Regions from separate parts of the Streptomyces sp. RLB3-17 genome, predicted to be linked through region 2. Evidence: riboswitches for the same ligand, from Rfam matches in the RefSeq annotation. Region 2 holds a riboswitch; each other region holds the start of a gene.
What was found. Region 2 has a riboswitch for S-adenosylmethionine ahead of FNV62_RS16670 (aminotransferase class V-fold PLP-dependent enzyme). Riboswitches for the same ligand answer to the same signal wherever they lie in the genome.
Positions count from the first base shown of each region.

Region 1 (9,905 bases), 5.8 Mb from region 2:
GGGGTCGCTCCACACGGTGGTGTTGTTGACGCCGGGGAAGTGCGCCGCGAGGTGGACCTGCTTGCGGGGCTTGTCCTGTGACGTGCTGCTCATGGGTGGGTCCCTCCGGCTCAGGCGGTGGCGGCGTAGCGGTTGGCGGGGCGGGAGAGGCCGAGCAGCCCGCGCAGGGTGTCGGACTCGTACGACTGCCGGAAGACGCCCCGGCGCTGGAGTTCGGGCACGAGGCCCCGGGTGACGGCGGGGAGGTCGTGGCCGAGGACGGCGGGACGCAGTCGGAAGCCGGACAGTCCTGCCTCCCCCAACTCCTGGAGCAGATCCGCCAGTTGGGCGGGCGTGCCGGTGAAGATCCGGGCATGGCTGGTGTACGGGTATCCGGCCAGGGCGTCGAGTCGCTCGCGGCGGGCCGCTGCGGCGGCCGGGTCGTCGTCCAGGAACACCACGAGGTCGCCGAAGAGGTGCAGGGGTTCGTCGGCGCGGCCGGCCGCCGTCCGCTCGGCGCGGATCTCCGCGACGATGGCGCGGGCCTGGCCGGCGTCGTGCGGGGTGACGTAACCGATGTCGGCGGCCCGGGCCACCAGTCGGTAGGGGACGGTCGCGTGGGCCAGGGCGCTGACGATCGGCTGGCCCTGCGGCGGGCGGGGGGTGATCGAGGGGCCCTTGACGCTGAAGTGCTTGCCCTCGAAGTCGATGTAGTGCAGTTTGTCGCGGTCGACGAAGCGTCCGGTGGTGACGTCCCGGATCTCCGCGTCGTCCTCCCAGCTGTCCCAGAGCCGGCGCACCGCTTCGACGTAGTCCGCGGCCTCGTCGAAGAGGTCGGTCGTCAGCTCGCGCAGGGCCGGGCTGTCCAGGTCCTCGATGCGCAGCGGCGGGAGCGTACGGCGGCCGAAGTGCGCGGCTTCGTGCGCGCGGGCCGACACCTGCACCCGTACGCCCGCACGGCCCGTGCTGACGTAGTCGAGGGTGGCGATCGCCTTGGAGATGTGGAAGGGCTCGGTGTGGGTGACGACGGCGGTCGGGACCAGTCCTATGTGGCTGGTCAGCGGGGCGACGCGGGCGGCGATCAGGACGGCGTCCAGGCGCCCGCGGACCTGGTCGGTGCGGCTGTCGGGTTCGGTGAGGTGGGAGGACTGGAGTCCGAGGGCGTCCTCGATGGTCACGAAGTCGAGGAGACCGCGCTCGGCCTCGGTGACCAGGTCCGTCCAGTACCCGGCGGTGAGCAGCTCACGGGGGCGGGCCACCGGCTCGCGCCAGGCGGCGGGGTGCCAGCCGGCGCCGTCGAGTGCGACGGCGAGGTGCAGGTGGGGGGACGAGGGGGAGGAATCGGGCAGCGGAGATGATGCGGACACGGAGGGGGTGCCTTCCTGGTCGACCGTACGAGAGCGCGGCCCTCTGCGCGGAGGGCGCGGCGGCGGGGTGACAGGTCAGGGACGACAGAGCGCGCCGGCCACGCGCTGGAGATCGATGTGCGGCCGGGAGTACAGGTGCACACGGCGGCGCGGGACGAGCGCCACGACGCGGAGAGCGGACCCGACTCGCACGTCCGTCACCTCCGCCTTTGTGTCCCGGCGGGCCCGTGGCCGCGCCGACATCGTGAATCCCTTCAACACAACGGTCCGCCTACGCCGTCTGTTCCTGCTGGGCGCCCGGAGTTCGGACGAGGAGGAAGTCCGAGCGGCGGCGCAGGGTGAAGCCGATCGACTCGTAGAGCCGGATCGCGCCGGTGTTGGTCGCGGAGGCATGCAGGAAGGGCGTGTCTCCGCGCTCCCTGATGCCGGCCGCGATCGCGCGGACCAGTCGCGTGGCCAGGCCCTTGCCGCGGTGGTCCGGGGCGGTGCAGACCGCGCTGATCTCCGTCCAGCCGGGCGGTCGCAGCCGTTCGCCGGCCAGGGCGATGAGCCGGCCGCGGTGGCGGATGCCGAGGTAGGTGCCGAGTTCGACCGTGCGGGGCAGGAAGGGCCCCGGCTCGGTCAGGGCGATCAGGTCCAGGATCTCGGGGACGTCGTCGGGCCCGAGCCGGACCGCTTCGGGGGCGGGCTCGGCGCGCAGCGCGGTGTCGACCAGTTGTACGCCCTGACCGTGCTGGACCGTTTCCCAGCCCTGGGGCGCCGACTTCGCCCCGGTCACGGGGGTGACGGTGCCGGGGCCGACGAGCGCGGCGAGGTCGTCCCAGGCGCGTGGGTCGGCCGGGTCGGCGAGGGCGGTGAACGGGGAGACGTCCAGGGGATAGCGGGCGGCACGTCCTACGCGCTCGGCGAGGTGGGCGTGCGGGCCGGTCAGCGCGGCCCAGGCGGCGTTGTCCAGGATGTGGGGCGTCGCCGGGCTCTGCTGCGGGGTCGGTCGGGCAACGGTGGACATGGTGGTGTCGGAACCTCCAGGAAGCGGTTCGGATGTCCAGGGAACGGATCCGGTCCTCAGGGACAGGAAACGGATCCGGTCCTCAGAGAGCGGTCAGGAGTTGCTGAGCGGCAGCCCGGGCGGATTGATCCGCGAGGTGCTGACGGCCTCGTTGGAGAGGTTCCAGGCGGCGAGCCACTTGGCGTACTGACCGTCCTTGATGAGGTGGTTGATCGCGTCGGCGACCGGCTTGGCCAGCCCGCTGTCCTTCTTCGCGGTGGCCGCGATCAGGCCCTGGAGGGTCGCGCCCGCGCCGGAGAACTTGCCCGCGTTGCGGGTCGGGTCGGGCGTCTTCGCCGTCTGGGTGATGTGGTACGAGATACCGGGGTTGGGCCCGAAGTAGGCGTCGATCTTCCCGCTGGACAGCGCCAGATAGACGCTGTTGTTGTCCTGGAAGTACTTGACGGTGAGCTTCTTGCCCTCCTTCGCGAGCTTCGCCTTCCACTCCAGGAGGATCTTCTCCTGGTTGGTTCCGGCGCCCACGGAGACGGTCCTGCCGGCCAGGTTCTCGTAGTCGCCTGCGAAGTTCCAGGTGCTCTTCTTCGGCACCTCGAAGGCGAGGTTGTCCTGCCGGTAGGAGGCGAACTCGTACTTCTTCTTGCGTTCCTCGGTGTCGGTGACGTTCGAGAAGGCGACGTCGACCTTGCCGCTGTCGATGCCGACGAACAGGTTCTCCCAGGTCGAGTTCTTCACCTCCGCCTTCAGTCCGAGGACCGCGGCGACCAGTCGGCCGAGGTCGGGTTCGGCACCGGTGAGGGTCTTCTGGTCCTGGCCGACGTACGCCAGCGGCGGGAACCCGGCGGGCAGCGCGCCGACGCCGACGACCAGCTTGCCGCTCTTGGCGACGGACTTGGGCAGCTCGGCGCTGATGGACTTGACCTCGGACACCTTCAGGTCGGTCTGCCGCGCGGCGCCGTTGGAGAGCGCGCCCACGGTGACGGTGCCGGCGGCAGCGCTGTCGGAGGTGGTGGCCGCGTCGCTCTCGCCCCCGCAGGCGGCGAGAGCGGCGGCGAGGGCGGCGACGGCGGTGGAGGCGGTGAGGCCACGGAGGAGTCTGCCGCGGAGGGTGACGGTGTGCATGGCTGTCCTTGTCCGATGCTCGTGAGTGAACCGTGTGGTGGGGAAGGCGCGGTGGGGGAAGGCGTGATGGGTGAAGGTGCGGTGGATGAAGGTGCGGTGGATGAAGGTGCGGTGAGGGCGAGGAGTTCAGAGGACCTTGCTCAGGAAGTCCCTGGTCCGCTCGTGCGTCGGGTGGTCCAACACCTCGGTGGGCGAGCCCTGTTCGACGACGCGGCCCTCGTCGAGGAAGACGATCCGGTCGGCCACCTCGCGGGCGAAGCCGATCTCGTGGGTCACGATGATGAGCGTGGTGCCGCTGGTGGCCAGGTCCTTGATGACGGCGAGTACCTCGCCGACCAGCTCGGGGTCGAGGGCGGAGGTCGGCTCGTCGAAGAGGATGACTCCGGGCCGCAGCGCGAGGGCGCGGGCGATGGCGACCCGCTGCTGCTGGCCGCCCGACAACTGCCGTGGATAGGCGTCGGCCTTGTCGGCCAGACCCACGCGGTCGAGGAGGGTGCGCGCGAGTTCCCTGGCCTCGGGCCGCTTCAGCCGTCGGGTCGCCACCGGCGCGGCCGCCACGTTGTCCAGCACCGTCAGATGCGGGAACAGGTTGAAGTTCTGGAAGACGAACCCGATCCGGCCGCGCTGGGCCAGGATCGCCCGCTCGGTCAGCTCCTTGAGCCTCCCCCGGCCTTCGGCCGGGGGGACCCCCGTCTCGCTGCGCTCGCCGTGTCGGCGTACGCCGATCAGCTCGCCGTTCAGGCTGACATGGCCGATCTCGGGCTTCTCCAGGTGGTTGATCACCCTGAGGAGGGTGGACTTGCCGGAGCCGGACGGGCCGAGGATCACGGTGACCTCTCCGGGCCGCACGGTCAACTCCACTCCGTTCAACACGCGTTGGGCGCCATACCACTTGTGCACATCGCGCACCTCGACGGCGGCCGGTCGGATCGCGAGCGTCTCGCCGGTCATATCGCCGCCTCCTTACGGGCCCGGGCCCGCAGGTCACGCAGACCGGTGCGGACCTTCTGCAACGGGGTCGGCGGGAGGGAACGCAGCGCGCCCCGCGAGTAGTACCGCTCGACATAGAACTGGACGACGGACACGACGCTCGTGAGGATCAGGTACCAGGCGGTGGCGACCAGCAGCAACGGCACGATGTCGCCGGGGTAGGTGGAGCCCATGCTCTGCACCGAGCCAAAGAGGTCGAGCAGCGAGACGTAGAAGACCAGCGAGGTGCCCTTGATCAGGCCGATCAGCTGGTTGACGTAGTTCGGGGTGATGGAGCGCAGTGCCTGCGGGAAGACGATCCTCGTGAACTGGTAGCCCTTGGGCAGACCGAGTGCGGAGGCCGCCTCGTGCTGGCCCTGGTCGACGGAGAGGATGCCGCCGCGGACCACCTCCGCCGCGTACGCCGCCTCGTTGAGGCTCAGTCCGACGACCGCGACGACCAAGTCGGTGGCAAGCCGGGACTCGTCGAAGGTGAGGAACGCGGGGCCGAAGGGGACGCCGAGGCTCAGCGTCTTGTAGAGCGCGCTGAAGTTGTAGAGGAAGAGCAGGACGACGATGAGCGGCACCGAGCGGAACAGCCAGATGTAGACCCAGCTCACCGCGCGCAGCACAGGGCTTTCGGAGAGTCGGGCCAGGGCGAGCAGGATGCCGCCGAGCAGGCCCAACACGGCGCTGTAGAGCGTCACTTCGAGGGTGATGAGCAGGCCGTCGAGGATCGTGGGACGCAGGAACCAGTACTGGAACCGGTCCCACTGGAAGAAGGGGTTGGTCGCCAGCCCGTGGACGATCTGGGCGACCACGACGAGCACGATCGCCGAGGCGATCCAGCGGCCGGGGTGGCGCAGGGGCAGCACGCGCTGTGCCGCGGCCGGGCGGGGCTCCGTCGTGCTCAACGGCACGGCGGAGCCCAGGGATTCACTCATGGAGGGCTCCAACGAATGCGGACACACCGCCGCGGCCCGTACGACGGCGGTGCGCGCGGGGACAGACGGATGTCAGGGAGTACGGAGGGAGGAGAGGCTCACCGACAGCACGCCGACAGGACGGCGGGCGAAGGAGGTCGAGCCGTGCGGACGTTCAACGCCGCGAAAGGCGGAAGCGGTCAGCCCTGACAGAGACAGCGGGCGCCGCGGGAGCTACAACACAGCGCGGCGGCGGAGCAGCCGTGGCGCCGCGAAGCGGTCGTCCCGTCAGCTGCGTACATCGCGTTCACCGTCACCATTCCGCCCCGTTGGGCCTCGAACGCACCGGGATCGATCCGGTCCGATGCGGCGTAAGTTAGGCATGGCCCCAAACGAATGTCAACGCGCACCGGCCGGAATGACCACGTGGTGAGACCGCGCATATGCCTTCTTGACGGCTCCGCGGACCGCACCGAGACTGACGGGGACGGTCACGATTGTCAGCGCCCGTCGTGCGGGTTCTCCCGTTCGACGCGGTTATCGGCCCCGGCCCGCTGACAGGCAACCCTTCCACCGCGACGGGGTGCCCCGGGTGACGACCGGGTCCCGCCGGTGCGGCGGGGCAAGCGTGGTCTCGCCTCTCGCGAGCCCCGGACACGGGAGCGATGGGAATGGCCAGGAGGAGCACGAACGGTCTGACCAGGCGCCTGCACATCGATCTGCAGCGGGTCTCCAGCGCGTACTAGTCCAGGCGGTCCGTCCGTCCTGGTCCACGCGGTCCGTCCAGCGCGTACTGGTCCCTGCGGTCCGTCCCGCGCGTACTGGTCCACACGGTCCGTCCGGTCGGGCACGTCCCACGATCCGGACCGGCCCGTACGTCAGCGCAGTCACTCCGTTCCGCCACCGCCGCCCAACGGGCCGCGGGGGCTTCGACGTTCCCTGGAGAGTCATGCCCAAGACAGTGTCGCTCGCCGCCCCTCGCCCCCACCGCATCCGCAGCCGCATCGGCGTCGGCCTGGCCGGCGGTTTCTACCCGGCGCCGCACCGTTATCAGCTGTACCTCGCCGAGGGCTGTCCGCGTTCGCTGCGCATCTCGGTCACCCTGGAGCTGCTCGGACTCCACGACTCGGTCGCCACCACGCTGCTGACGCTTCCCGCCGAGACACCCGACGCGTTCGCCGCACTGCGCGGCGCGTACGAGGCCACCTGGCACCACTACGACGGTCCGCTCACCGCGCCCGCGCTGTGCGACCGTTGGAGCGGACGGATCGTCAGCAACCACACGCCGGACATCCTGCGTGACCTCGCCGGACTGCCGGTCTGCCAGGGCGACGCCCGCCTCCCCCGGCTGAACCCACCGGCCCTCACCGCGGACATCGACGCCTTGCGCGAACTCCTCGACCGGGACGTCACCCCCACCGCGCCGCCGCTCGCGCGCACGACGGCACTCCAGTCACTGGACCGGCAACTCGCCTCGCACGTCCACGCGTTGGGCGACGAGCTGACGGCCGCGGACGTCGACCTCTGGGTGGCCCTGACCCGACTCGGCCCGACGGAGTCCCTCTCGCCGTACGGCCGGCTCCGCGACTACGTACGTCGGCTCGACGCCCACCCGGCCTTCCACGGCAAGGTGCGCTGAGCGCGTACGCCAAGGTCGCCGGGGCCGGTAGGGCCGTAGGGCCCGGGCCCCGGCGCCGGGTCGGCTCAGCCCTTGGCGCGGGAGAAGACGAGCGTGCCGGTGACGGTCGTCAGGCCGCGGATCATGCCCATCTGGTTCCAGCCCATGTCGAACTGGTCGCGGTCCACGGTGAACTCCGCGGTGAGCGTGACGGTGTCGGCGCTCGCCCCGGTCACCCGACCCGTGACGGGCTGCGGCCGGCTGATGCCGCGCACGGTCAGCTGCCCGTTGATCTCCACGGTGTCGTCCTGACCGAGGACGGCGTCACGGACGGCGAAGGTGATCGTGGGGTGGCGGTCGGCGTCGAAGAGGTCGGCGGAGCGGAGGTGCTTGTCCCGCTTGGCGTTCTTCGTGTCCAGGGACGCGACATCCAGGGTGATGGTGCCGCGGGCGGTCCCGTCGGGCTGGACCTCGCCCTCTCCGGCGACTCCGCTGAAGGTGCCCTTCACGGTGACCATGCCCCACATCGTCTTGTGCTTGATGGCGACGCTGGTACGGGCGGGGTCGAGCTGCCACAGGCCGGTTTCGACGGCGACGGTCATGAGAGTTCTCCAGACGGTTACAGGCAGTGCGCAGGGGTGCGCGACACACGGGGCGCGCGGCACACGGGGACTGTGGGGACAATGCGGTCATCCAAATTTGGATGACTCCACGCTAGCCGGTTCTTCAAATTTGGACAACCGGTAGACTGTGACACTATGGCCGACCCTTCCGCCCCCGCTGACCTGCCCGAACGCGAGCCGTCGGGCGACGGTGAGCTGCTGCCCGCCCCGCTGCGGGCCTGGATGCGTCTCCTGGCGGCGGCCGGGGCGATCGAGCAGCAACTGCGCTCCCGCGTCAAGGACACCCTCGACGTCTCGCACGACGAGTTCCTGGTGCTCTGCCTGCTGGCCGACCAGCCCGGTTCCGGCCTGCGGATGACCCAGATCGCGGAACTGCTGGGGCGCCCCAAGACGCGGCTGACCTATCAGGTGGCGTGTCTGCAACACGCGGGACTGATCACACGGCGCTCGGCGTGCGGCGACCGGCGCGGTATCGAGGTGGTCCTCACGGACAAGGCGCGTCGGCTGCTGCGCGAGTCCACGGGCCCGCTGGCCGACGCCGTCTCGCAGGCCATCGCACAGACGGCCTGCGCGCAGCGGTACGAGGCACTGCACGACCTGTTGCCACCCTCGCCGCATCCCGGTGCGGACTCCAGGGAGGTCGAGGGGGGCGATACGGCCCCCGAGGGGCCGGGGAAGTAACCCCTCAGGGGATGGACCGGCGGATCAGAACCCGGGGAAGACGCGTCGCAGGTCGTCCAGGGTGAGGGTGTCACCCTTGAGGGTCACCTCGGCCGGGGTGTGGGCGGCGGCATGGCGGCCGGTGACGAGCCGCAGCCACCACTCGGCCGGTGCGCTCAGGACGGCGTCGGGCTCGGCCGGCTCGTCGGTGAGCGCGACCGCGTCGACCAGGTCGAGCCCGAACGCGCGCCGGGGAGCGGTGGTGTGGACAGCGAGGCGAACCTGCCGCCCGCCGAGGGCCTCGACCTTTCCGAGGAAGCCGATGAGCAGTCCGGACTGGTCGAGGAGCGGCTCGACCGCGGCGGGCGCCAGAACCGCCGTACGGTCGAAGGCCACCTCCACGTCCCAGGTGTGGTGGGTGAACTCGCCGAGCCGCAGACCCGCCACCGTCGCGACGTCCACGGGCGCGGGCAGGAAGCCGAGGTCGACCCGGAGTTCGGCACGGGCCCGCGGGTCGAGAGCCTCGTACCCGCGCACCAGCGCCTCGTTGGCGGTCACAAAGCCCTCGGCGCGCTCGACCGGGGACATCGCGTCCCAGCGCGACCACACCGACTTGTTGAAGTCGCCGTCCTTGGGCCCGGTGCCGTTCAGCGCACCCTCCAGAGAGGCGAGGCCGATCTCCGCGCCGCTGCCCAGGTGGCTGAGGACCTGGGACACGTCCCACTCCGACGCCCCGGACGGCCGGGTGAGGTCGGCGGTGGCGAGCCCGTGCACCACGGCGGTCAGGTAGTCGTGTCCGCCGCGCAGGGCGTCGATGGTCTGGTCGGCACGGTCGTTCATGTCTCAACTCCGTTGGGGTGAAGGCGGTTTGTGTCGGTACGGAGGGTTCAATGGTTCACACCGCGGTCTGGAAGGACCGCTTGGAGAAGCCCATCATGAAACCCTCGACGGTGGTGCGCACCGCCCGGTCGGCCCTCGGGGCGGCGCCCAGCGTGACGAACAGCGGGATGTAGTGGTCGACCGTCGGATGGGGTACGGCATTCCTGGCGCGCTGGTCCGGAAGGCCGCGAGTTCGTCGACGTCGCCGCGGGCGAGCGCGTCGGCGACCCAGGTGTCGAAGTCCGAGGACCAGCGCGGCACTTCGCCCTTCGTCAGCATCTCGCGGGTGAGGTGGGGCAGCCCGTGCGTCATGAACCCCGAGCCGATCACGAGGACGCCCTCCTCCCGCAACGGGCCGAGCCGGGCGCCGAGTTCGAGGAGCCGGCCGGGGTCGTGGGTGGGCAGGCTGAGCTGGAGCACCGGGATGTCACCCAAGGGGTACATGGCCATCAGCGGCACCCAGGCTCCGTGGTCGAGGCCGCGGGAGGGGTGCTGGTACAGCGACTCGCCGTCCGGCATGGCCCCGGCCACGCGGTGCGCGAGGGAGTTCGCGTCGGGGGTGTCGTACGTCATCGTGTAATAGCGCGGGTGGAAGCCGCCGAAGTCGTAGACGAGCGGGGTGTGCGCCGCCGGGGCGGACAGGCACAGCGGTGCCGCCTCCCAGTGTGCGGAGACGATCAGGACGCTCTTGGGCTTCGGCAGGGACTGGGCCCACTCGAACAGTTCCCGCAGCCATGGTCCGTCGTCGAACAGCGGGGG
Region 1 covers NZ_CP041610.2:9,357,204-9,367,108, reverse strand. Annotated here, with positions in the region: gene FNV62_RS42040 (NtaA/DmoA family FMN-dependent monooxygenase) at 1-93, opposite strand, end outside; gene FNV62_RS42035 (LLM class flavin-dependent oxidoreductase) at 111-1,346, opposite strand; gene FNV62_RS57680 (putative leader peptide) at 1,422-1,589, opposite strand; gene FNV62_RS42030 (GNAT family N-acetyltransferase) at 1,618-2,355, opposite strand; gene FNV62_RS42025 (ABC transporter substrate-binding protein) at 2,449-3,474, opposite strand; gene FNV62_RS42020 (amino acid ABC transporter ATP-binding protein) at 3,601-4,425, opposite strand; gene FNV62_RS42015 (amino acid ABC transporter permease) at 4,422-5,387, opposite strand; SAM riboswitch class IV at 5,856-6,001, shown strand; gene FNV62_RS58140 (putative leader peptide) at 6,032-6,112, shown strand; gene FNV62_RS42010 (glutathione S-transferase C-terminal domain-containing protein) at 6,316-7,005, shown strand; gene FNV62_RS42005 (YceI family protein) at 7,071-7,586, opposite strand; gene FNV62_RS42000 (MarR family winged helix-turn-helix transcriptional regulator) at 7,743-8,288, shown strand; gene FNV62_RS41995 (maleylpyruvate isomerase family mycothiol-dependent enzyme) at 8,313-9,107, opposite strand; partial or broken gene FNV62_RS41990 (dioxygenase) at 9,163-9,905, opposite strand, start outside.
Region 1: another riboswitch for S-adenosylmethionine. It lies ahead of FNV62_RS58140 (putative leader peptide); the one in region 2 lies ahead of FNV62_RS16670 (aminotransferase class V-fold PLP-dependent enzyme).

Region 2 (9,905 bases):
CCCGAGTCCGTGTGACCCAGACCCTGGCCACCGCGCCCCGAAAGAGGCGCGGGGCTGTCTCCTTCCGCCGCTCCGTGCTCTCAGGCGCCCAGAAGTGCCTTGCGGCGGAGCAGCGAGGCCAACGCGGAGGCGAACTCGACCGGGTCCACCGGAAGGGTCACCGCCGCGTCCGCACGGCTCCACGTGGCCAGCCAGGCGTCCTGAGGACGCCCGATGAGCACCAGCACGGGCGGGCAGTTGAAGATCTCGTCCTTGATCTGCCGGCAGACGCCCATGCCGCCCATCGGAACCGCCTCGCCGTCCAGCACACAGACGTCGATCCCGCCCTTGTCCAGCTCCGTCAGGACGGCGGCGGGCGTGGCGCACTCGACGAACTCGACCTGGGGGACGTCGGGGGCCGGTCTGCGGCCGGTCGCCAGCCGCACCTGCCCCCGGGTGTTGGAGTCGTCGCTGTAGACCAGCACCGTGGCGGTCGGCTGCATTGTTCCTCCACGCATCTAAGAAGCACGGCATTGCTCGGGAACTCCTGGTACCGATGGCGCGGATGCTACCCCCTCGAACACCTCGTCAACACCGGTTCGGACAGGGCTTCGATGGGCCATACGGGCTGGACACACCCCATCAACACCCCGAACGGCACCCCCGGGCGTGAGGGCGGGATAAGCGACCGACATAATGTCGGTCGTGGCGACAGCAACGACAGTAGAAACCGGGCACGCGCACCCGTCGGTCAATCGGCCGAACCTCACCAGCGTCGGAACCATCATCTGGCTGAGTTCCGAGCTGATGTTCTTCGCGGCCCTCTTCGCGATGTACTTCACCCTGCGATCGGTGACCGGACCGGATCACTGGAAGGAGATGGCGAGCCATCTCAACTTCCCGTTCTCGGCCTCGAACACCACGATCCTGGTGCTCTCCTCCCTGACCTGCCAGCTCGGCGTGTTCGCCGCCGAGCGCGGGGACGTGAAGAAGCTCCGGATGTGGTTCACCGTCACGTTCGTGATGGGTGCGATCTTCATCGGCGGTCAGATCTTCGAGTACACCGAGCTGGTCAAGAAGGACGGGCTCTCGCTCTCCTCCGACCCGTACGGCTCGGTGTTCTACCTGACCACCGGTTTCCACGGCATGCACGTGACGGGTGGACTCATCGCCTTCCTGTTTGTCCTCGGTCGCACCTACGCGGCCAAGAGGTTCACTCACGAGCAGGCAACCGCAGCCATCGTCGTGTCCTACTACTGGCACTTCGTCGATGTCGTCTGGATCGGCCTCTTCGCCACGATCTACATGATCAAGTAACCGGGCGTCGTCCGCGGCGAACCGATCGCACGCGACGAACCGATCCATTTCCAGAAGCATCGACGCAGAAGATCCTGACACCGGGGTAATCCGTGAAAAAGCTCTCCGCACGACGACGCCATCCGCTGGCGGCGGTCGTCGTCCTACTCCTCGCGCTGGCGGCCACCGGGGGGCTGTACGCCGCGTTCGCACCCGCGAGCAAGGCGCAGGCCGATACGACCGCCCAGTCCCTTGCCATCGACGAGGGCAAGAAGCTCTACTCCGTGGGCTGCGCCAGCTGCCACGGAACCGGCGGTCAGGGGTCCTCCGACGGGCCGAGCCTGGTGGGTGTCGGCGCCGCGGCGGTCGACTTCCAGGTCGGCACCGGCCGTATGCCGGCCCAGCAGCCGGGTGCTCAGATCCCGCGCAAGAAGGTCATCTACTCGCAGGCCGAGATCGACCAGCTCGCGGCGTACATCGCCTCGCTCGGCGCCGGTCCCACGATTCCGACGAAGAGCCAGGTCAGCCCCGAGGGCGCGGACATCGCCAAGGGCGGCGAGCTCTTCCGTACGAACTGCGCGCAGTGCCACAACTTCACCGGCAAGGGCGGCGCGCTGACGCACGGCAAGTACGCGCCGAGCCTTGAGGGTGTCGACCCCAAGCACATCTACGAGGCCATGCAGACCGGCCCGCAGAACATGCCGTCCTTCCCCGACACCACGCTGTCGGAGAAGAACAAGAAGGACATCATCGCGTACCTCAACGCGGTCAACGGTGACGACACCGAGAGCCCCGGCGGTCTGGAGCTGGGCGGCCTCGGGCCGGTCAGTGAAGGCCTCTTCGGCTGGATCTTCGGTCTTGGCGCCCTGGTCGCCGTCGCCGTCTGGGTCGCCGCTCGGACCGCAAAGGCCAAGAAGTCATGAGTAGCCAAGACATTCCAGAAGAGAACCTGCCCGCTGAGCAGGTCGACGAGCACGGTCACGGCGCGGTAGCCCTCGCGGACGAGACCAACCCGTTCGCGGACCCGGGCCTGCCGCCCCACGAGCACCGCATCCAGGACATCGACGAGCGGGCCGCCAAGCGGTCCGAGCGCGTCGTCGCCATGCTGTTCACGTTGTCGATGCTGGCCACCGTCGGCTTCATCGCCTCGTACGTGGCGATCCCGAGGGACAAGTCGATCTTCGTCTTCCCGCTCGGGCACATCAGCGCGCTGAACTTCGCGCTGGGGATGACCCTCGGTGTGGCGCTGTTCGCGATCGGAGCGGGCGCGGTCCACTGGGCCCGCACCCTGATGTCCGACGTGGAGATCGCCGACCAGCGTCACCCGATCGAGGCGGAGCCCGAGGTCAAGGCCAAGGTCCTGGCCGACTTCAAGCAGGGCGCCAAGGAGTCCGCGCTCGGCCGCCGCAAGCTGATCCGCAACACGATGTTCGGCGCGCTGGCCCTGTTCCCGCTCTCCGGCGTCATGCTGCTGCGCGACCTGGGTCCGCTGCCCGGCACCAAGCTGCGCCACACGCTCTGGTCCAAGGGCAAGCTGCTCGTCAACATGAACACGAACGAGCCGCTGCGCGCCTCCGACGTCGCCGTCGGCTCGCTCACCTTCGCCAAGCCCGAGGGCCTGGAGGAGCACGACGAGGACTTCCAGCTCCAGATCGCCAAGGCGGCCCTGATGATCGTCCGGCTCCAGCCGGAGAACATCAAGGACAAGCGCGAGCTCGCCTGGTCGCACGAGGGCATCGTGGCGTACTCGAAGATCTGCACCCACGTCGGTTGCCCGATCTCCCTGTACGAGCAGCAGACGCACCACGTGCTCTGCCCCTGCCACCAGTCCACCTTCGACCTCTCCGACGGTGCCCGAGTGATCTTCGGCCCGGCCGGTCACGCCCTGCCGCAGCTGCGCATCGGTGTGAACGAACAGGGCTACCTCGAAGCGCTCGGCGACTTCGAAGAGCCCGTCGGTCCTGCCTTCTGGGAGCGCGGATGAGCACTACCACCACCTCCGACTCGCGCCCCTCGCGCGAGAAGGCCCCGGCCGGCGAGAAAGTCGCCGACTGGGCCGATGGACGGCTCGGGATCTACTCCCTGGCCAAGTCCAACATGCGCAAGATCTTCCCCGACCACTGGTCGTTCATGTTGGGTGAGATCTGCCTCTACAGCTTCATCATCATCATCCTCACGGGTGTGTACCTGACGCTGTTCTTCCACCCGTCGATGAACGAGGTCACGTACCACGGCAGCTACGTCCCCCTCCAGGGACAGCTGATGTCCGAGGCGTTCAACTCGACCATGCACATCTCCTTCGAGGTGCGCGGTGGTCTGCTGGTCCGGCAGATCCACCACTGGGCGGCGCTGATCTTCCTCGCCGGCATGTTCGTGCACATGATGCGTGTGTTCTTCACGGGTGCGTTCCGCAAGCCGCGTGAGGTCAACTGGCTGTTCGGCTTCCTGCTGTTCGTCCTGGGCATGTTCACCGGCTTCACCGGTTACTCGCTCCCGGACGACCTGCTCTCCGGCACCGGTGTCCGCTTCATGGAGGGCGCGGTCCTGTCCGTGCCGGTCGTCGGCACGTACCTGGCGTTCTTCCTCTTCGGCGGGCAGTTCCCGGGCGGCGACTTCGTCGCGCGGTTCTACTCGGTCCACATCCTGCTGCTGCCGGGCATCATGCTCGGCCTGGTGGTCGGCCACCTGATCCTGGTCTTCTACCACAAGCACACGCAGTTCGCGGGCCCCGGAAAGACGAACAACAACGTCGTCGGCATGCCGCTGCTGCCGGTCTACATGGCCAAGGCCGGAGGCTTCTTCTTCCTGGTCTTCGGTGTCATCGCGGCCATCGCGGCGATCGCCTCGATCAACCCGATCTGGTCCATGGGCCCCTACCGTCCGGACATGGTGTCCACGGGCGCCCAGCCCGACTGGTACATGGGCTTCTCCGAGGGCCTGATCCGTGTCATGCCGGGCTGGGAGATCAACGTCTGGGGTCACACGCTCGTGCTGGGCGTGTTCATCCCGCTCGTGATCTTCCCGCTGGTCCTGGTCGCGATCGCGGTCTACCCGTTCATCGAGTCCTGGGTCACCGGCGACAAGCGCGAGCACCACATCCTGGACCGCCCGCGCAACGTCCCGACCCGGACCGCGTTCGGCGCCGCCTGGATCAGCTGGTACTTCGTCCTGCTCGTCGGCGGCGGCAACGACATCTGGGCCACGCACTTCCACCTGTCGATCAACTCGATCACCTGGTTCGTGCGCATCGGCTTCTTCGTCGTGCCGGTCATCGTGTTCGTCATCACCAAGCGGGTCTGCCTCGGCCTCCAGCGCCGCGACAAGGACAAGGTGCTGCATGGCCGCGAGTCGGGCATCATCAAGCGCCTGCCGCACGGTGAGTTCATCGAGGTGCACGAGCCGCTCAGCCAGGACGCCCTGCACACGCTCACCGCGCACGAGCAGTACCAGCCCGCCGTGATCGGCGCGACGGTCGACGAGAACGGTGTCGAGCGCAAGGTGAAGGGCTCGGAGAGGCTGCGCTCCAAGCTCAGCGAGGGCTTCTACGGGGAGGACAGCCAGATCCCGAAGCCCACGGTCGAGGAGTACAAGGAGATCACGAGCGGCCACGGCCACCACTGATCCTCCGACCGGTTGACCGGTCTTCACTGATCGCCACGGCGAGAGCCTCCGTCCATTGCCTGGACGGGGGCTCTTTGCCGTCTCCGGGCCTGGATAGGGTGTTCCCATCTACACAAGGCGTCCCTTTGGCGGGACGACGGACCCAGGAGCGGCTTATGAGCGCTGTGAACCCCGCTGGAGGCGACACCGCGGCGGGCCGTTCCTGGCCCGTGGTGCTGAACGGCCTGCTCGAGGGCCGCGACCAGAGCGCGGACGACACGGCCTGGGCGATGGACCGGATCATGAGCGGCGAGGCGACGGACGCGCAGATCGCCGGGTTCGCGGTGGCGCTGCGGGCCAAGGGCGAGACGGTCGAGGAGATCTCCGGTCTCGTCCGGACGATGTACGAGCACGCCAATGTGATCGAGGTGCCGGGGGACACCGTCGACATCGTCGGTACGGGCGGTGACGGCGCGAAGACGGTGAACATCTCCACGATGTCGTCGATCGTCGTCGCCGGGACCGGCGCCAAAGTCGTCAAGCACGGCAACCGGGCCGCGTCCTCCGCGTCCGGTGCCTCGGACGTCCTGGAGAAGCTCGGCGTCAATCTGGACCTGACGACGAAGCGGGTGGCCGAGGTCGCGGAGGAGGCCGGGATCACCTTCTGCTTCGCGGTGAAGTTCCACCCGGCGCTGCGTCATGTCGCGGCGGCGCGGGGGCAGTTGGGGATCCGGACCACGTTCAACGTGCTGGGTCCGCTGACGAACCCGGCGCGGGTGAAGGCACAGGCCGTCGGAGTCGCGGACCTGCGCATGGCGCCGATCGTGGCGGGCGTGTTCGCCGAGCGCGGCAACTCCTCGCTCGTCTTCCGCGGCGACGACGGCCTGGACGAGCTGACCACCACCGCGACGTCCCGGGTCTGGATCGTCCGCGACGGCAAGGTCACCGAGGAGCGGTTCGACCCGCGTGACGTCGGCCTCGAACTCGTCCCCGTGGAGGCCCTGCGCGGCGCCGACGCGTCCTACAACGCGGACGTCGCCCGTCGCCTGCTCAACGGCGAGACGGGGCCCGTACGGGACGCCGTGCTGCTGAACTCCGCGGCGGCCCTCGTCGCCCTGTCCCCGACCGACGCACCGCTCGCGGACCAGCTCCGCGCCGGGATGGCGAAGGCGGCGGAGGCTATCGACTCTGGGGCGGCGAAGCGGACGCTGGAACGCTGGGTGGCTGCGAGCCAGTCGTAGCTCGGTTGTTCGTCTGCGGGCCGGTGGGGGTTGTTCGCGCAGTTCCCCGCGCCCCTTCAGGGGGCGCGGGGAACTGCGCGATCTTTTGGGGGTCCGGGGGCGGAGCCCCCGGGTAGTGGCGCTGCCTCCCACTCGGCGTCCCGGTATGCGGACGCCGGGTTGCGGGTGGAAGATCTTGTGGCAGGATGCCGTATCAGGTCATGAGCGACAGCCATCAGGCCCCGGCCGGCTGTCCGGCAACCCTCCGTCCGTGGCGGGGTGCCCCGGGTGAAGACCAGGCCGTAGGCAGCGAGGTCTGCGGCAAGCGCGGACCCCTCGAGAATCCCAGGGGTCCTGGTCGTTCGAGGGAGCCTTCTGTGAGCAAGCGAATGCGATAGGGCGTAGAGCCCCGCCTCCGCACACCCCTTTTGCCTTTCCTCCCTGCGCCGAGCCGTGCAGCCGCACACCCGTACCCCCGTGCACCCGGCCCGCGCAGCGATTCCGCCTGCCTCTCACAGGAGCTCGCCATGTCTGTCTCCACCACTGCCGCCGACCAGGCCGTTTGTGCCCCTCTGCCCGTTCTGGGGCGAGATGTCACCGTCCCGCTCGTGACCGGCGGTGAGGTCACCTACGCCGCGCTCGACTACGCCGCCAGCGCCCCCGCCCTCCAGCGGGTGTGGGACGACGTCGCCGCGTACGCCCCGTACTACGGCAGCGTGCACCGCGGCGCCGGGTACCTCTCCCAGCTGTCCACCGACCTCTTCGAGAACGCCCGCAGGACCGTCGCGGAGTTCCTCGACTGCCGGGGCGACGACCAGGTCGTCTTCACCCGCTCCACGACCGACTCCCTCAACCTGCTCGCCGCCACCCTCCCGGCCGGCTGCCAGGTGTTCGTCTTCGAGACGGAACACCACGCCTCGCTGCTGCCGTGGAAGGACGCCCAGGTCACCTACCTCAACGCGCCCCGTACCCCGCGGGAGGCCGTCGCGGCCCTGGAGCGGGCCCTCGCCGCCCGCGACCCCCACGGGCCGGCCCTCGTCTGCGTCACCGGCGCCTCGAACGTCACCGGCGAGCTGTGGCCCGTGCGCGAGCTGGCCGCCGCCGCGCACGCGCACGGTGCCCGGATCGTCCTGGACGCCGCCCAGCTCGCCCCGCACCACCCGGTGTCCGTGCGGGACCTCGACGTCGACTGGGTCGCCTTCTCCGGGCACAAGCTGTACGCGCCGTTCGGCTCCGGCGTGCTCGCGGGCCGCGCCGACTGGCTGCGCGAGGCCGAGCCGTATCTCGCGGGCGGCGGCGCCAGCCGCAAGGTCACGCGGCGGGTGGACGGCGGCGTGGACGTGGAGTGGCACGAGAGCGCGGCCCGGCACGAGGCCGGTTCGCCGAACGTGATCGGCGCCTACTCCATCGCCTCCGCCTGCAAGGCGCTGACCGAGGCCGGTTTCGACACGCTCGTCGCCCGCGAGGAGCAGCTGATCGGGGCCGTCCGCGCCGGTCTGGCCGAGGTGCCCGAGGTCCGCGTCCTGTCGCTCTTCGGCGACGACGCCCCGCGCGTCGGCGTCCTCTCGTTCGTCGTCGAGGGCTGGAACAGCTCGCACTTCGCGGCCGCGCTGTCCGCCGAGTACGGGATCGGGGTGCGCGACGGTCTCTTCTGCGCCCACCCGCTGGTGCGGACGCTGCTCGGCAGCGATCCGCAGACGCAGGGGGAGTGCGGGGCGCCCGAGGCGGCGCCCGGGGAGAAGTCCCTCAACGCGATCCGCGTCAGCTTCGGGGCCGGTACGCCCGACGAGCACGTGGAGCGGTTCGTGCGCGCGGTGAAGGAACTGGTGCGGGACGGGGCGAAGTGGAACTACCGCACGGAGGACGGCCGCTGCGTCCCGGCGGTCTGAGACCGGCTTGGGGGTGCGTGGGGGCTCCGCCCCCACATCCCCGATGGGACCGCGCGGCTGTGCCTAGCTGTCGAGGCCGATGGCGAACGCCGCCTCCAGGTCGTGCTGGGAGTACGTGCGGAACGCGACGTGGGTGTCCGTCCCCTCGACGCCGGGGATCTTGCTGATCTTGCCGGGGATGACGTCGGCCAGGTCGTCGTGGGCCTTCACCCGGACCATGGCGATCAGGTCGTACGTACCGGTGACGGAGAAGACCTCGCTGACACTGTCCAGCGCGGCGATCGACTCGGCGATCTCGGGGATCCGGTCCACGCTGGTCTTGATGAGCACGATCGCGGTGATCACGGCTGGTTTTCTCCCTCGGGGGCTGCTGCTGGGGTTTTCACTCTAGTCGGCCGCCCGAACCGCACCCACGCGTAGACGAACCCCAGCGAGAAGCCCACCAGGTGGGCCAGATAGGCGACCCCGGGGCCCGAGGGGCTGCGGCCCGCCGCCAGCCATTGCAGGGTCACCCAGAAGGGCAGCACGACCCAGGCGGGGAAGCGCAGCGGCAGGAAGAAGAGGAACGGGAAGAGACTGGTCACCCGGGCCCGGGGGAACAGGTACAGGAACGCTCCGAGGACCGCGGAGATCGCCCCCGAGGCGCCGACCAGGGTCTGCTCGGAGCCGGAGTTGGCGATCGCGTAACCCAGCAGAGCGAGGTAGCCGCAGACCACGTAGAAGACGGCGAACTGGACGTGGCCCATGCGTTCCTCGGTCATCGCTCCGAAGACGTAGAAGAAGAGCATGTTGCCCAGGAGGTGGAGCCAGCTGCCATGGATGAACAGGGCCGTGGCCGGGGTGAGCCAGGCGCTCGGGGTCCCGTCGAAGAGCTCGGCGGGGATCACGCCCCAGCGCCGGAAGTAGGCCCGCTGGGCGACCACCAGCGCGTCCCCGGTGCCGAACGACGGATTGAGTCCCGAGGCGGGACCGATCAGGAAGATCAGGCAGCACAGGAAGATCAGCCCGTACGTCACCGGCGCGGACTGACCGCGCATCGTCCTGCCGACCGCCGTACCCCAGGTGCTGATCATGGGACAGAGCATGACGTAACCGCACCGATGCGCGCAGAATGCCTCGCCGCCATGGACGGCCGAGCGTCGAGTACCCGCCAGGCCGTAGGGTAACGAGCCACACGCGCCGGAGACCGGCGCTGGACGGACACTAGAAGGAAAGCGACTGCCACATGACGGTTCCCCTCCCGACCGCCGAGACTCGCTGGCGCTGCACACTCTGCGGCAACCTCACGCGATTCGACGTGACCCGCTCGTCCAAGGTCGTCGAGTATGTGCACCTGGACCTGGCCGGTGAGCCGAACGTCGAGGAGCGCAAGGTGGTCAGTGAGACCATCGAGTCGGTGCGCTGCCGGTGGTGCAACGCGGTGGACCAGGTGGAACTGGTGGACAGGCCGGGCGCCGGCTCCTGAGGGAGCGGGCCCCGCACAGACATTGGGGTGACGGATGGTGGAGACCACAGGCGGGGAGCCGGACGACGGCGCCGCTGAGGTGCTCGACCGTCCGCTGCCCGACGGGGTGCGCCGGCGGGTCGTACAGATCGTGTCGGACAGCTTCGGCGGGTTGACCGTTGCCGAACTCCCCGCCCAGTTGCGGCAGTATGCGCGGTTCGCCCCCAATCGGCGCGCGAAGTTCGCCGGCAACGCCATGGCCGCCGCGCTGGAGACCGATCCGCTGTTCCGGCAGCGTATCGCCGAGAAGCTCAGAGAGGCGCAGCCGGAGCTCGCCGGCGCCCTCGACTCGGGCGCGCCACCGCCGGCCGCGGATCCGCTGGACGTGGCGGCCGCGGCCTATGTGCTGCGCCCCACGGGCTGGGTGAAGCTGGTGACCGCCGCGGGCGAGGAGGCCCTGCGGGCGGACGCCGAGCG
Region 2 covers NZ_CP041610.2:3,592,563-3,602,467, reverse strand. Annotated here, with positions in the region: gene FNV62_RS16705 (L,D-transpeptidase) at 1-15, shown strand, start outside; gene FNV62_RS16700 (response regulator transcription factor) at 81-482, opposite strand; gene FNV62_RS16695 (heme-copper oxidase subunit III) at 676-1,296, shown strand; gene FNV62_RS16690 (c-type cytochrome) at 1,389-2,198, shown strand; gene FNV62_RS16685 (ubiquinol-cytochrome c reductase iron-sulfur subunit) at 2,195-3,259, shown strand; gene FNV62_RS16680 (cytochrome b) at 3,256-4,896, shown strand; gene trpD (anthranilate phosphoribosyltransferase) at 5,052-6,116, shown strand; SAM riboswitch class IV at 6,313-6,429, shown strand; gene FNV62_RS16670 (aminotransferase class V-fold PLP-dependent enzyme) at 6,623-7,984, shown strand; gene FNV62_RS16665 (Lrp/AsnC family transcriptional regulator) at 8,048-8,329, opposite strand; gene FNV62_RS16660 (rhomboid family intramembrane serine protease) at 8,326-9,057, opposite strand; gene FNV62_RS16655 (hypothetical protein) at 9,210-9,449, shown strand; gene FNV62_RS16650 (NYN domain-containing protein) at 9,484-9,905, shown strand, end outside.

Region 3 (9,905 bases), 1.8 Mb from region 2:
GCGGCCCGTAGCGGTGTGAACAAGGTTTCCCCCGCTTCGGCGAGACCGCCACCGATGATCAGCGTGCGTGGATCCAGCAGGGTGAGCGCGGTGACGAGCCCGTCGGCGAGCGCGTCGATGGCGTCCTGCCAGACCTCCCGCGCCCGCGCGTCCCCGGACTCGACGGCCTTCGCGCAGTCGGCGGCGTCCGCCGTCGGGTCCCCGCAGGCCTCGGCCCAGGCCTGGCTGACGGCGGCGGCGGACGCGTACCGCTCCAGACAGCCGTGCTGCCCGCACGGACACGGGGTCCCGCCGGGGCGTACGACGACATGGCCGATCTCGCCCGCGAAACCGTGCGCGCCCGCCTCGACGCCGCCGTCGATGCCGATCGCGCCCGCGATGCCGGTGCCGAGGGGGACGAACAGGAAACGGTCGGCCCCCTGCCCCGCGCCGATCCGGCCCTCCGCGAGCCCGCCGGTGCGCACGTCGTGTCCGAGCGCCACCGGCACCCCGCCCAGCCGGTCGCCCAGCAGCCGGCGCATCGGGACGTCGCGCCAGCCCAGGTTGGCCGAGTACACCGCCACGCCCCGGCCTGCGTCGACGATGCCGGGGACGGCGACTCCGGCGGCCGCCGCGGACTCGCCGAGGTGGTGCTCGCCGTACGCGCGCAGCTCGGCCGCGAAGTCGAGGATCGCGTCGACCACGGCGTCCGGACCGCGCTGGCGGCCGGTGGCGCGACGGGCCTGGTGGAGGAGCTCGCCCTCCGACCCGACCAGGGCGGCCTTCATCCCGGTGCCGCCCACATCGAGGGCGATGACATGTCTCACGGGGACAGTGTCGCCCCTTACCCCAGGAGAGGTCTAGTCCACTCACGTGGTGTAGACCTTGTATCCGCATTCCGAGACGGATGCAACGGACGCAGAAGCAAAGACGGACAGCCCCGGGACAGGGGCGGCCGGGGGTTGGGAGAAGCGCGGTGCAGCGGCGTAGGACAGGACGTAGGACGGTACTGATCGCGGCGGCGTCCGCGTTGGGCATGACGGCGACCCTCGCGGGCTGCGGCGGCTCGACCGGTTCCGGGGACGTGACCCTCAGGCTCGTGGCCGCCGACTACGGGGACTCCAAGGCCAACAGCTCCCAGAAGTACTGGGACGAGCTCGTGAAGGCGTACGAGGCCGGCCACCCCGGGACCAAGGTCGAGGTCACCGTCTACCCGTGGACGGACGTCGACCGCAAGGTCAAGGAGATGGTCGCGCGGGGCGACGCCCCCGACATGGCGCAGATCGGCGCGTACGCCGACTACGCCGACAAGGGCGAGCTGTACAAGGCCGAAGAGGTGCTCTCCATACCCGTCCAGGCCGACTTCGTCGCGCAGCTCACCGATGCGGGGAAGATGAACCGGGTGCAGTACGGCATGCCGTTCGCGGCCTCCACCCGGCTGCTCTTCTTCAACAAGAAGCTGTTCGCCGCCGCGGGTCTCAGCGCGCCGACGACCTGGAGCGAGCTGGCCGCCGACGCCCAGGCGCTGAAGGCCCGGGGAGTGAAGATCCCGTACGCGCTGCCCCTCGGTCCCGAGGAGGCCCAGGCCGAGACCATGCAGTGGCTGCTGAGCGGCGGCGACGGCTACACCGACGACGTCGGCACCTACAGCCTCGACTCCGCCCAGAACGTCGCCACCCTCACCTGGCTCAAGGACGACCTGGTCGGCAAGGGGCTGACCGGACCGGTCGCGCCCGCGAAGCTCAATCGTGCGGACGCCTTCGCGGCGTTCGCGCGCGGCGAGGTCGGGATGCTCAACGGGCACCCCACGCTGATGAAGATGGCCGCCGACAAGGGCGTGAAGTTCGGAATGGTGCCGATGCCCGGCGTCAGCGGGAAGAGCCGGGCCACGATGGGTGTCGCCGACTGGATGATGGCCTTCAAGAAGAACGGCCACCGGGAACAGATCGGTACGTTCCTCGACTACGTCTACAGCGAGAAGAACGTGCTCGCCTTCTCGCACGAGTACGACCTGCTGCCGGTCACGACGTCCGCGTCCGAGGCGATGGCGGCGGACAGCGGCAACGCGGACCTCACCCCGTTCCTGGACGAGCTCCCCTCCTCCCAGCTCTATCCGGTCGGCAAGACGTCCTGGGCCGCCGTCAGCGCCGACATCAAGAAGCAGATCGGCAAGGCGGTCTCCCCGGACGGCAGCCCGGCCGGGACCCTCGCCTCGCTCCAGCAGAGGGCGACCACGATGGACTCCGCGGGGTAGCTCCGCTGTCGGTGGTGGGCGCTACGGTGCGGTCATGGACGAACTGAGCGGGAGGGAGCGGGGGATCCTCGCCATGGAGCGCCGTTCCTTCGCGGGGCCCGGCGCGAAGGAACGAGCGATACGCGAGCGACTCGGCCTCGCCCCCGTCCGCTACTACCAACTCCTCAACGCCCTCCTCGACGACCCCCGCGCCCTCGCCCACGACCCGATCACGGTGAACCGCCTCCGCCGCATCCGGGACAGCCGCCGCGCGGAACGCTGACACCGCCTGGTGTGACTCGGTGAGCCGTGGGTGCGCCCGGGGGTGCGCGGATAGGGTCGGGGCATGGGCAGCCACTCGGAAATCCCGGAATCCCCGGACGTCACGGAACCCTTGCCGACACCCGTGACCCCCGCCGGACGCGACGGTCTCGACGCCATCCTCACCCGGCCCGACCGGGCCGTCATCGCGCTCGACTTCGACGGAACACTCGCCCCCATCGTCGCCGACCCGGAGCAGGCCCGCGCCCACCCCGACGCGGTCCCCGCCCTCGCGGCCCTCGCCCCGAAGGTCGCCTCCGTCGCCGTCGTCACCGGCCGCCCGGCCGGCGTGGCGGTCCGCCACGGCGGCTTCGCGGGTGTCCCGGGCCTCGACCACCTCGTCGTCCTCGGCCACTACGGCGCCGAACGCTGGGACGCCCGCACCGGCACCGTCAACGCCCCCGCCCCGCACCCCGGCGTCGCCGCCGTCCGCGCCGAGCTGCCCGGGGTCCTCGACGGGGTCGGCGCCTGGCACGGCACCTGGATCGAGGAGAAGGGCCGCGCGGTCGCGGTCCACACCCGCCGCGCGGAGGACCCCCTGGCCGCGTTCGAGGCACTGCGCGAACCCCTCGCCGACCTCGCCACCCGCCACGGCCTGATCGTCGAACCCGGTCGGATGGTCCTCGAACTCCGTCCTCCGGGCATGGACAAGGGCGTCGCCCTCCTGGAGTACGTCCGCGAGGTCCACGCCGAAGCCGTCATGTACGCCGGCGACGACCTGGGCGACCTCCCCGCCTTCGCCGCCGTCGACAAACTGCGCTCGGACGGCGTCCCGGGCCTGCTGGTGTGCAGCGGCAGCGCGGAAGTCACCGAACTGGCCGAACGGGCAGATCTTGTGGTCGACGGCCCGGCGGGAGTCGTACGCCTGCTGATGGCATTGGCGAGTCGCCTGGACCGTTGATCGCCGGCGACTACAGCGCCCCGTCAGGGGCGCGGGGAACTGCGCGACCAGCCACAACGCGCCCGCAGCCGACCGATACCCCTTACCCCTCCAACTCCCGCAACTGCTCAAGAAACCACTGCGCCGGAGGCAACGCGGTCCCGGCGGCAGCCAACCGCTTCGTACGTTCCGCCCGTTCCCCCACCGGCATGGTCAGCGCCGCGTCCAGCGCCCGCGCGGTGCCGACCACGTCGTAGGGGTTCACCACCACCGCGTCCTCGCCCAGCTCCTCGTACGCTCCCGCCTCCCGGGAGAGCACCAGCACGCACCCCTCGTCGGAGACGACCGGCACCTCCTTGGCGACGAGGTTCATGCCGTCGCGGATGGGGTTGACGAGGGCGACGTCGGCGAGCCGGTACGCGGCCAGGGAGCGGGCGAAGTCGTCCTTGACGTGGAGGACGACCGGGGTCCAGCCCGGTGTCCCGTACTGGGAGTTGATCTCGGTCGCCACCCGCTGGACCTCGGCCGTGTAGTCGCGGTAGACGGCCAGGTCCTGGCGGGAGGGGTAGGCGAAGGCCACGTGGACGACGCGCTCGCGCCACTCCGGGTGGTCCTCCAGCAGCTGCCGGTACGCCAGCAGGCCCCGCACGATGTTCTTCGACAGCTCGGTCCGGTCGACCCGCACGATCGTCCTGCGGCCCTCGCCGATCTGCTCGCGCAGCGCGGCCATGCGGTCCGCGACGTCCGCCTCGTGCGAGCGCCTGCGCAGGAAGTCCGCGTCCGCGCCGAGCCCGTGCACGCCGATCCGGGTGTCGCCGAGCCCGCCGACGAGCGCGTCGCAGCAGGCGGTGAACGCGTCCGCCCAGCGCTGGGTGAGGAAGCCGAGCCGGTCCGCGCCGAGCATGCCGCGCAGCACCTGTTCGGCGATGTCGTCGGGCAGCATCCGGAAGTAGTCGACCGGCGCCCAGGGGGTGTGCGAGAAGTGGCCGATCCGCAGGTCGGGACGGCGCTCGCGGAGCATCCCGGGGACGAGGGTCAGGTGGTAGTCCTGGACGATCACCACCGCGCCCCGCGCCGCCTCCGCGGCCAGTGCTTCGGCGAACGCGCGGTTGTACGCCTCGTACGACGCCCACTGGCGCCGGAACTCCGCGTCGAAGACCGGCTCCAGCGGGGTCTGGTACAGCATGTGGTGGACGAACCACAGCACGGAGTTCGCGATGCCGTTGTAGGCGTCCGCGTGCACGTCGGCGTCGATGTCCAGCATCCGTACGCCGTCCTCGGCGATCCCGCGCCGGACCGCCTCGCGGTCGCCGTCGCCGAGCGCCGAGCACACCCACAGGGCCCCCGCGTCCGGCCCGATCGCGGAGAGGCCCGAGACCAGCCCGCCGCCACCGCGCCTGGCGCGCAGCGAGCCGTCCTCCTGGACCTCGTAGGTGACCGGGCCGCGGTTGGAGGCGACGAGGATGTTGTGGGCGCCTTGCGTTGAAGCCATGCCTCGAAACTTAGCCCCGCATGGAAACGCTCAAACGTTCCCGTTGGCCATATGAGGGGTCGTATGTGATCTTCCGGCCGATGGGGGCTGAGCCGCAGTTCCCCGCGCCCCTTGCGGGGGCGCCGCTACGCCGCCCTTCGTTTCTGGTACTCGGAGATTTCGACCATCGGCGGACGTTCCTCCGTGTCCACCGAGTACGTGCGCGGCTCGAAACCGTCCCCGCCCCGTTCGAACTGGGTGAGGGCCGGGCGGATCAGGTGGCCGCGGGCCAGCCGGAGCTGGGCCGTGCGGTAGATCGCGGCGGACATCCGGCCCAGCGCCTGCCCGTCCTGGTGGCGGTGCTTGCGCACGCCCACGTCGACCTGGGCGAGCGCGTCCAGGCCCACCAGGTGCAGGGCGTCGACCAGCATGCCCAGCTCGACCCCGTACCCGACGGGGAAGGGGAGCTGTTCGAGCAGCGAGCGGCGGGCCGCGTACTCCCCGCCGAGCGGCTGCACGAAGCCGGCCAGCTGCGGCCAGTGCATGTTGAGGAGGGGGCGGGCCATGAGTTCGGTGACCCGGCCGCCCTGCCCCGCCGTACCGCCGAGCGGACGGTCGTACATCGCCTTGACGAGGTCCACGCCGGGCTCGGTGAGCAGCGGCCCCACGATCCCGGAGACGAAGTCCGAGGAGAACTCCTTCAGGTCCGCGTCGATGAAACAGACGATGTCCCCGCTCGTCACGAGGAGGGAACGCCACAGCACCTCGCCCTTGCCGGGCACGGTCGGGATGCGCGGCAGGATCTCGTCCCGGTGCACCACGCGCGCGCCCGCCGCGGCGGCCACCTGCGAGGTGCGGTCGGTCGAGCCCGAGTCGACGACGACGATCTCGTCGACGAGGGGCACCTGCTGCATCAGGTCGTGGCGGATGATGGCGACGATCTCGCCGACCGTCTCCTCCTCGTTCAGCGCGGGCAGGACGACGCTCACCGAGGAGCCCGTGGCCCGTTTGGCGGACATGAGTCTGTGGAGCGGGCGATCGGTCACGGACCAGGAGCGATTGCTCAGCCAGCGCTCAGTTTCCTTCAGCACAGTCTGCGGCTCCTCACTGTCTGATCACCCGCTGTCTCACGGTGTGATCCATCTCGCGGTTCGGACGACTATCTCAACTGTCCTGGCCTTCGGTTACAGTCTTGAACAACGCGGATGACCATCGCATGTCGTAGATCATTTGCGGACCACCGCACCACCCGCACGACACAACCGAATACCGCTCATCCAGAGGGGCAGAGGGATACGGCCCGATGAAGCCCCGGCAACCCTCCAGCTGGTCCTGTCACGTTGATGTGGCGAGGCTCCCGGCTAGGGAAGGTGCCAAATCCGTCTCACGGCGAAGTGCGTCGTGAGGAAGATGAGGAGAAAGGGCCTCGCCTCCATGGCTGCGCAGACTGTTGCAAGTTCGACCGTTGCAAGCACCACGAACCCTGTCGCGGGCGACACCACCACCGTAGTCGGTGTGGATCTCGGACCCGCCGCCGCGCTTTCCTGCCGCGAGTGCGGGCACCGCGTGCCGCTCGGCCCGGTCTTCGCCTGCGAGGAGTGTTTCGGCCCGCTGGAGATCGCGTACGACTTCTCGGCCTACGAGACCGAAGAGCTCCGGGCACGCATCGAAGCCGGCCCCGCGAACATCTGGCGCTACGCGCCGCTCCTGCCCGTCCCGGCCGACGTCGCCGACAAGCCGAACATCAACCCCGGCTGGACCAAGCTCGTCAAGGCCGACAACCTCGCCCGCGAGCTGGGCGTCGAGGCCGGCAAGCTCTTCGTCAAGGACGACTCCGGCAACCCGACGCACTCCTTCAAGGACCGCGTCGTCGCCCAGGCCATCGAGGCCGCCCGCGCGTTCGACTTCACGACCCTTTCCTGCTCCTCCACCGGCAACCTCGCCGGCGCCGTGGGCGCCGCCGCCGCCCGTGCCGGCTTCCGCTCCTGCGTGTTCATCCCGCACGACCTGGAGCAGGGCAAGGTCGTCATGGCCGCGATCTACGGCGGCGAGCTCGTCGGCATCGAGGGCAACTACGACGACGTGAACCGCTTCTGCTCCGAGCTGATCGGCGACCCGGCGGGCGAGGGCTGGGGCTTCGTCAACGTCAACCTGCGGCCGTACTACGCGGAGGGCTCCAAGACCCTCGCGTACGAGATCTGCGAGCAGCTGGGGTGGAAGCTCCCCGACCAGCTGGTGATCCCCATCGCCTCCGGCTCCCAGCTCACGAAGATCGACAAGGGTCTTCAGGAGCTGATCAAGCTCGGACTGGTCGAGGACAAGCCGTACAAGATCTTCGGTGCCCAGGCCGAGGGCTGCTCGCCGGTGTCCGTCGCCTACAAGGCGGGCCACGACGTCGTACGGCCCCAGAAGCCGAACACCATCGCCAAGTCGCTCGCCATCGGCAACCCGGCCGACGGGCCGTACGTGCTGGACATCGCGCGGCGCACGGGTGGGGCCGTGGAGGACGTGAACGACGAGCAGGTCGTCGACGCGATCAAGTTGCTCGCCCGTACTGAGGGGATCTTCGCGGAGACCGCCGGTGGTGTGACGGTGGGCGTGACGAAGAAGCTGATCGAGAACGGGCTGCTGGACCCGACGCTGACCACCGTCGTCCTGAACACCGGCGATGGTCTGAAGACGCTGGATGCGGTGGCCGGTACGGGGTTGACGGCGACCATTCGTCCCAACCTGGACTCTTTCCGAGAGGCCGGGCTCGCTTAGGGCCTGGCTCGGAGGGTTGTTTCTCCGCTGCGGGCCGGTGCGGGCCGGTCGCGCAGTTCCCCGCGCCCCTACGGGGCGCTCCCCAGCCGTAGGCCAAGAATCCGACCGGGAGGTCTCACCGATATGAGCGTCAACGTCCGCATCCCCACCATCCTGCGCACCTACACCGGTGGTCGGGCCGAGGTGACGGCCGAGGGTGGGACCCTCGGTGAGGTCATCGCGGATCTGGAGAAGAACCACACGGGTATCGCCGCGCGCGTCCTGGACGACCAGGGCAAGCTGCGCCGGTTCGTCAACGTCTACGTGAACGACGACGACGTCCGTTTCGAGCAGGGTCTGGAGACGGCGACGCCGGACGGCGCGGGCGTCTCGATCATCCCCGCCGTCGCCGGCGGCTGACCGCCTCGCGAGCCGTTACCCAGGGTGAGATAGTTACCCTTGGTAATGCCAATTACCGAGAGTTCATCGAATTGCCCCCTCCGTGAGAGAAGCGGAGGGGGCAATTCTGCATGGTTGAGCGCGGTACAGTTGGGGAACCCGCTCCACTTTGCATGCCGGGCGCATATGAGTTCGCGCCCGAAGTCCGGCAAGAAGTAGCCAAAGTGTCCCGTGCTTTTGAGCCTTATATGGCTTTTATGGGGCCCGACTTGCCCTGAATCTTCGCAAATTCTCCCTATATTTCCGATCAGTCGTGCCCGGAATTCTCGTCCGATTGACCTGTTGCAGACGGCAGTTGGACAGATACATTCAGCCGCGGTCGACGCGTTCCGGCGCACACCCCCAACCGTTGGGGGGTGAGGTCTGACCCGGGTCCGCGAAGTGCGGTCCTGTGCAAGGGCCAGTAATAGGGGAGTTAGGCATGGCTCAGGGCACCGTCAAGTGGTTCAACGCGGAGAAGGGGTACGGCTTCATCGCGGTCGACGGTGGTGCGGATGTTTTCGTCCACTACAGCGCGATTCAGATGGACGGCTACCGCACCCTGGAAGAGGGTCAGCGGGTCGATTTCGAGATCTCGCAGGGCCAGAAAGGGCCGCAGGCGGACATGGTCCGACTCGCGACCAGCTGAAGCACGCGCCGACTGACTGTTCGACGTGACGAGGGGCTCGTATCCCATGGGGTACGAGCCCCTCGGTCTGTCCGCGCACAGTCGTGGGCCCGCTCGCGCACCGGCGCGACGCGCGGGTTGCGCGCCCCTTCTCACCTGCGGATCAAGGGAAGGCGCTTGCACTCGGCAGGGGCGAGTGCTAATCATTGGCGTTAGCACTCTGAAGGTGAGAGTGATAACGAAGGACCGGGTCGGTGAGGCCCGCAGGCCAGGTGGTGCAAGGAACCACGGGGCAGGCAGGCCGTCCGTCGCGGGCGCCAGCGCGGTCCGGAGCAATCCACCCCAGTCCGGGAGGACCACTTCACATGGCCAAGATCATCGCGTTCGACGAGGAGGCACGGCGCGGTCTCGAGCGCGGGATGAACCAGCTCGCCGACGCCGTCAAGGTCACCCTTGGCCCCAAGGGCCGCAACGTCGTCCTCGAGAAGAAGTGGGGCGCCCCCACGATCACCAACGATGGTGTTTCCATCGCCAAGGAGATCGAGCTCGAGGACCCGTACGAGAAGATCGGCGCCGAGCTGGTCAAGGAAGTCGCCAAGAAGACGGACGACGTCGCCGGTGACGGTACGACCACGGCGACCGTTCTCGCCCAGGCGCTCGTCCGCGAGGGCCTGCGCAACGTAGCCGCCGGCGCCAACCCGATGGCTCTCAAGCGTGGTATCGAGAAGGCCGTCGAGGCCGTCTCCGGTGCCCTCCTTGAGCAGGCCAAGGATGTCGAGACCAAGGAGCAGATCGCTTCCACGGCCTCCATCTCCGCCGCCGACACCCAGATCGGCGAGCTCATCGCCGAGGCGATGGACAAGGTCGGCAAGGAAGGCGTCATCACCGTCGAGGAGTCCCAGACCTTCGGTCTGGAGCTTGAGCTCACCGAGGGTATGCGCTTCGACAAGGGCTACATCTCGGCGTACTTCGCCACCGACATGGAGCGTATGGAGGCCGTCCTCGACGACCCGTACATCCTGATCGCCAACTCGAAGATCAGCAACGTCAAGGACCTGCTGCCGCTCCTCGAGAAGGTCATGCAGTCCGGCAAGCCGCTGCTGATCATCGCCGAGGACGTCGAGGGCGAGGCCCTGTCGACCCTGGTCGTCAACAAGATCCGTGGCACCTTCAAGTCCGTCGCCGTCAAGGCTCCGGGCTTCGGTGACCGCCG
Region 3 covers NZ_CP041610.2:5,368,620-5,378,524, reverse strand. Annotated here, with positions in the region: gene FNV62_RS24375 (ROK family protein) at 1-806, opposite strand, end outside; gene FNV62_RS24370 (ABC transporter substrate-binding protein) at 1,016-2,233, shown strand; gene FNV62_RS24365 (DUF3263 domain-containing protein) at 2,268-2,495, shown strand; gene otsB (trehalose-phosphatase) at 2,559-3,434, shown strand; gene FNV62_RS24355 (alpha,alpha-trehalose-phosphate synthase (UDP-forming)) at 3,517-4,905, opposite strand; gene FNV62_RS24350 (glucosyl-3-phosphoglycerate synthase) at 5,031-5,975, opposite strand; SAM riboswitch class I at 6,155-6,301, shown strand; gene thrC (threonine synthase) at 6,319-7,647, shown strand; gene FNV62_RS24340 (MoaD/ThiS family protein) at 7,771-8,046, shown strand; gene FNV62_RS24335 (cold-shock protein) at 8,507-8,713, shown strand; gene groL (chaperonin GroEL) at 9,058-9,905, shown strand, end outside.
Region 3: another riboswitch for S-adenosylmethionine. It lies ahead of thrC (threonine synthase); the one in region 2 lies ahead of FNV62_RS16670 (aminotransferase class V-fold PLP-dependent enzyme).